DNA from 3 places in the Streptomyces yerevanensis genome. Region 1 is predicted to be linked to each of the others. Evidence: predicted binding sites of a transcription regulator. Region 1 holds the regulator's gene; each other region holds the start of a gene.
What was found. Region 1 encodes HrcA, which represses chaperone genes, less so after heat shock. Its sites were predicted from a motif close to TTNGCACTCNGNNNNNCNGAGTGCNAA; they were not measured.
Positions count from the first base shown of each region.

Region 2: a site for HrcA is predicted at 1,805-1,831, ahead of groES (co-chaperone GroES). Genes of this name have one in related genera too.
Region 3: a site for HrcA is predicted at 1,606-1,632, ahead of groL (chaperonin GroEL). Genes of this name have one in related genera too.

Region 1 is NZ_JNWJ01000013.1:44,640-47,913, reverse strand. Features, by position in the region: gene dnaJ (molecular chaperone DnaJ) at 143-1,279, opposite strand; gene hrcA (heat-inducible transcriptional repressor HrcA) at 1,280-2,296, opposite strand; gene OP79_RS15710 (MBL fold metallo-hydrolase) at 2,523-3,260, shown strand.
Region 2 is NZ_JNWJ01000025.1:164,696-167,969, reverse strand. Features, by position in the region: gene groL (chaperonin GroEL) at 1-1,246, opposite strand, end outside; gene groES (co-chaperone GroES) at 1,350-1,658, opposite strand; gene OP79_RS25610 (polysaccharide deacetylase family protein) at 1,998-2,804, opposite strand; gene OP79_RS25605 (class I SAM-dependent methyltransferase) at 2,826-3,274, shown strand, end outside.
Region 3 is NZ_JNWJ01000021.1:242,021-245,294, forward strand. Features, by position in the region: gene thrC (threonine synthase) at 1-491, shown strand, start outside; gene OP79_RS23205 (MoaD/ThiS family protein) at 562-837, shown strand; gene OP79_RS23210 (cold-shock protein) at 1,267-1,470, shown strand; gene groL (chaperonin GroEL) at 1,794-3,274, shown strand, end outside.

The DNA.
Region 1 (3,274 bases):
GGCGTCAGCGACCGTTGAAGGCATCCTTCAACCGCGAGAACAGCCCCTGCTGCCCCGGCTGACTGTGCTCACCCGGGGGCCGCTGCATCCCATTGCCGCTGCGCGGCGGGGCCGGACCCCCGGCCGACCGGCCCGCCCACCGTCAGCGCCCGTTGAACGCGTCCTTGAGGCGCGAGAACAACCCCTGCTGCCCCGGCTGGAACTGCCCCGTAGGCCGTTCCTCCCCCCGCAGCTTCGCCAGCTCGCGCAGCAGCCGCTCCTGCTCCACGTCCAGCTTGCTCGGAGTCTGGACCTCGACGTGCACGATGAGGTCGCCGCGACCGCCGCCGCGCAGATGCGTGACACCGCGGCCGTGCAGCGGGATCGACTGGCCGGACTGGGTGCCGGGGCGGATGTCGATCTCCTCCATGCCGTCGAGCGTCTCCAGCGGGACCTTCGTGCCGAGCGACGCCGCGGTCATCGGGAGGGTGACCGTGCAGTGCAGATCGTCGCCGCGGCGCTGGAAGGCGGGGTGCGGGACCTCGTGGATCTCGACGTAGAGGTCACCGGCGGGCCCGCCACCGGGGCCGACCTCGCCCTCTCCGGCGAGCTGGATCCGCGTGCCGTTGTCGACACCGGCCGGGATCTTCACGGTCAGGGTCCGGCGGGAGCGTACGCGTCCGTCGCCCGCGCACTCCGGGCACGGGTTCGGTACTACCGTGCCGAAGCCCTGGCACTGCGGGCAGGGCCGGGACGTCATGACCTGGCCGAGGAAGGACCGCGTGACCTGCGAGACCTCACCGCGGCCGCGGCACATGTCACACGTCTGGGCCGAGGTACCCGGAGCCGCGCCCTCGCCGCTGCACGTGGTGCAGACGATGGCCGTGTCGACCTGGATGTCCTTCGTCGTCCCGAAGGCCGCCTCGTCGAGCTCGATGTCCAGACGGATCATCGCGTCCTGGCCGCGACGGGTGCGCGAGCGCGGGCCGCGCTGGGACGCCGTACCGAAGAACGCGTCCATGATGTCCGAGAAGTTCCCGAACCCGCCCGCGCCGAATCCGCCCGCGCCACCGCCGCCCGCCTGGGACAGCGGGTCGCCGCCGAGGTCGTAGACCTGCTTCTTCTGCGGGTCCGACAACACCTCGTACGCGGCGTTGATCTCCTTGAACCGCTCCTGCGTCTTCGGATCGGGATTGACGTCCGGATGCAGCTCGCGGGCGAGTCTCCGGAAGGCCTTCTTGATCTCGTCCTGTGACGCGTCGCGGCGCACGCCGAGTACGGCGTAGTAGTCCGTGGCCACTTACGACTCCGCCAGGATCTGTCCGACGTACCGTGCCACCGCTCGTACCGCTCCCATCGTTCCCGGGTAATCCATGCGGGTCGGTCCGACCACGCCGAGTTTGGCTACTGCCTCGCCGCCCGAACCGTAACCGACAGAGACGACCGACGTGGAGTTGAGTCCCTCATAGGCGTTCTCATGACCGATCCGCACCGTCATGCCCGAATCGCTTGCCTCACCAAGGAGTTTGAGCAGGACGACCTGCTCCTCCAATGCTTCCAGAACGGGCCGGATCGTGAGGGGAAAGTCATGTCCGAAGCGGGTGAGATTGGCGGTGCCGCCGATCATCAGCCGCTCCTCGGTCTCCTCGACGAGCGTCTCCAGAAGGGTGGAGAGCACCGTCGAGACCGTGCCGCGGTCCTCGGCCTCGAAGGCCTCCGGCAGGTCCTGCACCAGCTGCGGGACGTCCGTGAACCGGCGGCCCGCGACCCGGCTGTTGAGCCGCGCGCGTAGATCCGCCAGAGACGTCTCCCCGAACGGCGCCGGGCAGTCGACCATGCGCTGCTCGACCCGTCCCGTGTCCGTGATCAGTACGAGCATGACGCGGGCCGGAGCCAGCGACAGCAGCTCCACATGCCGCACCGTCGAACGCGTCAGCGACGGATACTGCACAACCGCCACCTGCCGGGTGAGCTGCGCCAGCAGCCGTACGGTCCGCCCCACCACGTCGTCGAGATCGACGGCGCCGTCGAGGAAGTTCTGGATCGCCCGTCGCTCGGGCGCCGTCATCGGCTTGACGCCCGCGAGTTTGTCGACGAAGAGGCGGTAGCCCTTGTCCGTGGGGATGCGTCCGGCGCTGGTGTGTGGCTGCGCGATGTAGCCCTCGTCCTCCAGCGCCGCCATGTCGTTGCGCACGGTCGCCGGGGAGACTCCGAGGTTGTGCCGCTCGGTGAGTGCCTTGGAACCCACCGGCTCTTCCGTGCCCACGTAGTCCTGGACGATGGCGCGGAGCACTTCGAGCCTGCGTTCACTGAGCATCGCGCACACCTCCAGCTGGTCTTTCCCGTGGTCGTCGCCTGTCTTCGGTTGGCACTCATCGCGCACGAGTGCCAGCATCCCGGCTCAAGTGTACGGCCGTGGGGTGGCGCCCCGGCAAGGGCGGACCTGAGCCGCTGATCCGAGGTGTACGGGCATGTCCTGCTCTGTCGGGGACATACAGCTAGCGTCGTTGCATGACGGTGACTTGGGAAGAGGCTGCGGGGTGCTGAACACGGTCTGGGCAGCTGCGGGGTGGGAGGAGCTGGCCCCCGGAGCCGGGCGGTGCCGTCTTCCCGTGTGGGACTGCACGGTCGGTCTTGTCGTGGGCGAGGGCGCGGCGCTCATGATCGACGCCGGTTCGAGCGTGCGGGAGGGCGTGCGGCTGCGTACGGAGGCGCAACGGCTCCTCGGAGGCGGCAGGGTCACCCATCTCGCGCTCACGCATCCCCACTTCGACCATGTCCTCGGGGCGGCGGCGTTCGCGGGGGCCGAGGTGTTCGGCGCGGTGGGCGTGGACCGAGTGCTCGTTCACGACCGCGAAGAGCTGCGCGCGGACGCCGTACGCCACGGCGCCGATCCGCTCGAGGCGGCCGAGGCGGCGGATCTCCTCGTCCGGCCGCGGCACCTGGTGTCCGGCGAGTGGACCCTGGATCTGGGCGGCGGCCGGCAGGTCCTGCTGGCGAACGTGGGCCCCGGCCATACGCCCCACGATCTGGCGGTCCTGGTCCCCGGCCCGCCCGGGGCGGAGGGCCCGGAGGTCGTCTTCTGCGGCGACCTGGTCGAGGAGTCCGGCGAACCCCAGGCCGGCTCCGACGCCGTACCGTCCCACTGGCCCGCGGCCCTGGACCGCCTGCTGTCCCTGGGCGGCGAGGACGCGGTGTACGTCCCCGGGCACGGCGCCGCGGTGGACGCGGGCTTCGTCCGGGCCCAACGGGACGCGCTGGCAAGGCGTTTCGGGGTGTGATGAAGGTCGTATGG
Region 2 (3,274 bases), on a different contig from region 1:
CACCACCGGAGACAATGCCCTCCTCGACCGCGGCGCGGGTCGCGGAGATGGCGTCCTCCAGGCGGTGCTTCTTCTCCTTGAGCTCGACCTCGGTGGCCGCGCCCACGCGGATCACGCAGACGCCGCCGGCCAGCTTCGCGAGGCGCTCCTGGAGCTTCTCGCGGTCCCAGTCGGAGTCCGTGGTCTCGATCTCGGCCTTGATCTGGTTGACACGGCCCGCGACGTCGTCGGACTTGCCGCCGCCGTCGACGATCGTCGTGTCGTCCTTGGTGACGGTCACGCGGCGGGCGGTGCCCAGCACGTCGAGACCGGCCTGGTCGAGCTTGAGGCCGACCTCCTCGGCGATGACGGTGGCACCGGTGAGGGTGGCCATGTCGCCGAGCATCGCCTTGCGGCGGTCGCCGAAGCCGGGGGCCTTCACGGCCACCGCGTTGAACGTGCCGCGGATCTTGTTCACGACCAGGGTCGACAGGGCCTCGCCCTCGACGTCCTCGGCGATGATCAGCAGCGGCTTGGAGGAGTTGGTCTGGATGACCTTCTCCAGCAGCGGCAGCATGTCCTGGATGGAGGAGATCTTGCCCTGGTGGATCAGGATGTACGGGTCGTCGAGGACGGCCTCCATACGCTCCTGGTCCGTGACGAAGTACGGCGACAGGTAGCCCTTGTCGAAGGCCATGCCCTCGGTGAAGTCCAGCTCGAGACCGAAGGTGTTGGACTCCTCGACGGTGATGACACCGTCCTTGCCGACCTTGTCCATCGCCTCGGCGATCAGCTCGCCGACCTGCGGGTCCTGGGCGGAAAGCCCGGCGACGGCGGCGATGTCGGCCTTCTCGTCGATCGGGCGGGCGGTCGCGAGGAGGTCCTCGGAGATCGCGGCGACGGCCGCGTCGATGCCCTTCTTCAGGGCGGCGGGGGACGCGCCGGCGGCGACGTTCCGCAGGCCCTCGCGCACCAGCGCCTGGGCCAGCACGGTGGCGGTGGTCGTACCGTCACCCGCCACGTCGTTGGTCTTGGTCGCCACCTCCTTCACCAGCTGGACGCCGAGGTTCTCGTACGGGTCCTCGACCTCGACCTCGCGGGCGATGGTGACGCCGTCGTTGGTGATGGTGGGCGCGCCGAACTTCTTGTCGATGACGACGTTGCGGCCCTTGGGGCCGATGGTCACCTTGACCGTGTCGGCCAGCTTGTTGACGCCGCGCTCGAGGGCGCGACGGGCGTCCTCGTCGAACTTCAGGATCTTCGCCATGGAGCTGAGTCAGTCCTTTCGGAAATACGAACTGCGCCCCCGGCGCCCGGCTTCTTAGTGGTCGCGGGGGCCAGGGGCGCAGTTCAAAGCAAACCTGGGTGAATTACTTCTCGATGATCGCGAGCACGTCGCGAGCCGAGAGGACGAGGTACTCCTCGCCGTTGTACTTCACCTCGGTGCCGCCGTACTTGCTGTACAGCACGATGTCACCGGTGTTCACGTCGAGCGGCAGGCGCTCGCCGTTCTCGAAACGGCCCGGGCCCACAGCGAGGACGACGCCCTCCTGGGGCTTCTCCTTCGCGGTGTCCGGGATGACCAGGCCAGAGGCCGTGGTCTGCTCGGCCTCGACGGCCTGGACCACAATGCGGTCCTCAAGCGGCTTGATGGCAACCTTGGAGCTGGCGGTCGTCACGATCCGACCTCCCCCTTCGGAGATCTCACGGGGTTAACTGTCTGAGGTGGCGACCAGGTCGATCCGTCGTCGCGGGTGCCGGACCTGCCCGTCGCGTTGTTGGCACTCTCCACTGGGGAGTGCCAGACCTGAGACTATGACTGCGATTAGCACTCGGTCAAGCGGAGTGCCAATCGCCTCCGGCGTGGCGCGGTGTTTTGGGCACCCTGCGTTGGTGGCGCCGTCCCCTGGGGGCTCCGCCCCCAGACCCCCGTATCGGCCTGAACGGCCTCGTCCTCAAACGCCGGACGGGCTGAATATGACTGGGCCCTGCGGCGCCTCCGAGCCCCACAGAAAGCCTCAGAGGTAGTCCTCCAGCCTTGCCACCGTGTAGCCCTGCTCCTGGATGCGGTGCAGCAATCTGGTCGTCGTCTCCGTGAGAGTGGCGCCGTTCTGGCCCTCGGGGCAGTGGAGGATGTCGCCCGGTCGCAGGCGGTTCGCATCGCTCCACAGGACCACCGCCGTGAGTCCGCAGTCCGCGGCGGCTCGGAGTGTGTCGTCGTTGTAGGCGCCGTACGGGGGGCGGAAGAGGCGGGGGCGGATTCCGAAGCGTTGCTTGAGTTTGTCCTGTTGGCCGCAGATCTCGGTGCGCTGGCCTGCGTAGGGGAGGCCGGGCAGGTAGGGGTGGTCCAGGGTGTGGTTCTGGACGCTCGCGCCGACCGTGCGCAGGCGGCCGAAGTGCGCGTACCCCGGTCCGACGACACTGTCCGTGAGGAACATGCTGACCGGCAGCCGTAGTTCGCGGACCATGTCGACGAACCGTGGATCCCGCTCGGCGCCGTCGTCGAAGGTCAGGAAGACGACCCTGTCGCGGGTGGGGACGCGGTCGACGACGGGCGGCAGGCCCGGACCCGCGGGGCGTACGGCGGGGCGGGCGGGTGGTTTCGGCGCCGGGGCGAGCGGGGCGACAAGGCCCCAGCGGCGGTACGTCGCGGCCTGGGTGCTGTGGGCCCGTACCGTCGACTTCGCCTTCTTGTCGAGCCGTTCGATCGGGCCGACAGGCCGGGCGCAGCCGGTGGTGCCGGCGGCGAGCAGTGCGGACGCGAGTACGGCTGTGGCCAGGGCGCGGCGGAAGCCAGTTCTGCCATCTTGTCGTACTGATCGCATGGCCCCGGATCCTCACAGGCCATGAACCGTACGAGTCCCCGACACCGCCGCCGGGCGCGCACCATCCACCGACTGGCCCACAATGGGGCCGTGGACGATCACGATCCCCTGGCCTCCTTCGCCGCGCTGCTCACCGAACGCGGACGGTTTCTGCTCGACGAGGTGCGGGAGGTCGAGCCGGCGCAGGAACTGGCCGTGGCCACGCGGCTGCGGCGGGAGCATCCGGCCGAGCTCGTGTCCGCGGCGATCGCGCAGGCGCGGTGGCGGCAGCGGGCGGTGGGGAAGTTCGGGAGCGCGGACGCCGGGCGGATGTTCTTCACCGCGAACGGGGTCGAGCAGGCGACCCGGGCGACGGTCGCGGCGTACCGGGCGGAGCGTTTCACGGAGCTCGGCGTACGGTCCGTCGCCGATCTCTGCTGTGGCATCGGCGGGGACGCGATCGCCCTCGCCCGCGCCGGGGTGCGTGTCCT
Region 3 (3,274 bases), on a different contig from region 1:
GTCTGCAGGAGCTCATCAAGCTCGGGCTGGTCGAGGACAAGCCGTACAAGATCTTCGGCGCCCAGGCCGAAGGGTGCTCGCCGGTGTCCGTCGCCTACAAGGCGGGCCACGACGTCGTACGGCCGCAGAAGCCGAACACGATCGCCAAGTCGCTCGCCATCGGGAACCCCGCGGATGGTCCGTACGTGCTGGACATCGCGCGGCGTACCGGTGGCGCGGTGGAGGACGTGAACGATGAGCAGGTCGTCGACGCGATCAAGCTGCTGGCGCAGACCGAGGGGATCTTCGCGGAGACCGCCGGTGGTGTGACGGTGGGGGTGGCGAAGAAGCTGATCGAGAACGGTCTGCTGGACCCGAGCCTGACGACTGTCGTCCTCAACACCGGTGACGGTCTCAAGACGTTGGATGCGGTGGCCTCCGACACCGGTCTCACCGCGACCATCCGCCCCAGCCTCGAATCGTTCCGTGAGGCCGGGCTCCTCCAGGCGTAGCCCGTAGCCCCGTAGACGTACCCCCGCGCCTCTTACGGGGCGCTCCATACCTGACCGGAGGTCATCCCGCATGAGCGTCAACGTCCGCATCCCCACCATCCTTCGCACCTACACCGGCGGCAAGGCCGAGGTCGCCGCCGAAGGATCGACCCTCGCCGAGGTCATCGCCGACCTGGAGAAGAACCACACCGGTATCGCGGCGCGCGTCCTGGACGACCAGGGCAAGCTGCGTCGGTTCGTCAACGTGTACGTGAACGACGACGATGTGCGGTTCGAGCAGGGGCTGGAGACGGCGACGCCCGACGGGGCCGGCGTCTCGATCATTCCGGCCGTCGCCGGAGGCTGATCGTTACCGTCGGTAATGCCGGTAACTCAGGGTTCATCGAATTGCCCTCTCCGCGAGATAAGCGGAGGGGGCAATTCTGCATGGTTGAGCGCGATACAGTTGGGGAACCTGGTGCTCCCTCGGACCAAATGCATGTGCATTTCTGTCTGAGGTCCGATTAGAAGTAGCCAAAGTGTGCAGGTCTTTTGTGTCTTTTGCTCCTTTTGTGGAGCCCGACTTGCCCAACTCTAGGGTGAATTCTCCGTACATTCCGGATCGGCCATGCCCAGATTTCTCGTCCGATTGACCTGTTGCAGACGGCAGTTGGGCAGATACATTCAGCCGCGGTCGACGCGTTCCGGCGCACACCCCCAACCGTTGGGGGGTGAGGTCTGACCCGGATCCGCGAAGTGTGGATCTGTGCAAGGGCCAGTAATAGGGGAGTTAGGCATGGCTCAGGGCACCGTCAAGTGGTTCAACGCGGAGAAGGGGTACGGCTTCATCGCGGTCGACGGTGGTGCGGATGTATTCGTCCACTACAGCGCGATTCAGATGGACGGCTACCGCACCCTGGAGGAAGGTCAGCGAGTCGAGTTCGAGATCTCGCAGGGCCAGAAGGGGCCGCAGGCGGACATGGTCCGCGTGGCCGGCTGAAGCACGCGCCGACTGATCTGCAGCGACACGTTCTTCTTTCGAAGGGCTCGTACCTCAAGGGGTACGGGCCCTTCGGCATGCCTGCCGACGGTCGCGCAGCCGTCTCCCGGCGGCCCGTTCACCCCTCGGTAGGCGCTTGCACTCGGGTGGGTCGAGTGCTAATCATTGGCGTTAGCACTCTGAAGGTGAGAGTGACAACGAGGACCGGGTCGGTGAGGCCCGCAGGCCAAGTGGGGCAAGGAACCACGGGGCAGGCAGGCCGTCCGTCGCGGGCGCCAGCACGGTCCGGAGCAATCCACCCCAGTCCGGGAGGACCACTTCACATGGCCAAGATCATCGCGTTCGACGAGGAGGCGCGGCGCGGCCTCGAGCGCGGGATGAACCAGCTCGCCGACGCCGTCAAGGTCACCCTCGGCCCCAAGGGCCGTAACGTCGTCCTCGAGAAGAAGTGGGGCGCCCCCACGATCACCAACGATGGTGTTTCCATCGCCAAGGAGATCGAACTCGAGGACCCGTACGAGAAGATCGGCGCCGAGCTGGTCAAGGAAGTCGCGAAGAAGACGGACGACGTAGCCGGTGACGGTACGACGACCGCGACCGTCCTGGCCCAGGCGCTGGTCAAGGAAGGCCTTCGCAACGTCGCCGCCGGTGCCAACCCGATGGCCCTGAAGCGCGGTATCGAGAAGGCCGTCGAGGCGGTCTCCGGTGCCCTGCTCGACCAGGCCAAGGACGTGGAGACCAAGGAGCAGATCGCTTCGACCGCCTCCATCTCCGCCGCCGACACCCAGATCGGCGAGCTCATCGCCGAGGCCATGGACAAGGTCGGCAAGGAAGGCGTCATCACCGTCGAGGAGTCCCAGACCTTCGGTCTGGAGCTGGAGCTCACCGAGGGTATGCGCTTCGACAAGGGCTACATCTCGGCGTACTTCGCCACCGACATGGAGCGTATGGAGGCCGTCCTCGACGACCCGTACATCCTGATCGCCAACTCGAAGATCAGCGCCGTCAAGGACCTGCTGCCGCTCCTCGAGAAGGTCATGCAGTCCGGCAAGCCGCTGCTGATCATCGCCGAGGACGTCGAGGGCGAGGCCCTGTCGACCCTGGTCGTCAACAAGATCCGCGGCACCTTCAAGTCCGTCGCCGTCAAGGCTCCGGGCTTCGGTGACCGCCGTAAGGCCATGCTCGGCGACATCGCCATCCTCACGGGCGGCGAGGTCATCTCCGAGGAGGTCGGCCTCAAGCTGGAGAACGCGACCCTGGACCTCCTGGGCCGCGCCCGCAAGGTCGTCATCACCAAGGACGAGACCACGATCGTCGACGGCTCCGGCGACACCGAGCAGGTCGGCGGCCGGGTCAACCAGATCCGCGCCGAGATCGAGAACTCCGACTCGGACTACGACCGCGAGAAGCTCCAGGAGCGCCTGGCGAAGCTGGCCGGCGGCGTGGCCGTCATCAAGGCCGGTGCCGCCACCGAGGTCGAGCTCAAGGAGCGCAAGCACCGCATCGAGGACGCCGTTCGCAACGCGAAGGCTGCCGTCGAGGAGGGCATCGTCGCCGGTGGTGGCGTGGCCCTGCTCCAGGCCGCCACGGTCTTCGAGAAGCTGGAGCTCGAGGGTGACGAGGCGACCGGCGCCAACGCCGTGCGGCTCGCCCTGGAGGCCCCGCTCAAGCAGATCGCCGTCAACGGTGGTCTCGAGGGCGGCGTCGTCGTGGAGAAGGTCCGCAACCTTCAGGTCGGTCACGGTCTGAACGCCGCGACCGGCGAGTACGTCGACATGATCGCCGAGGGCATCATCGACCCGGC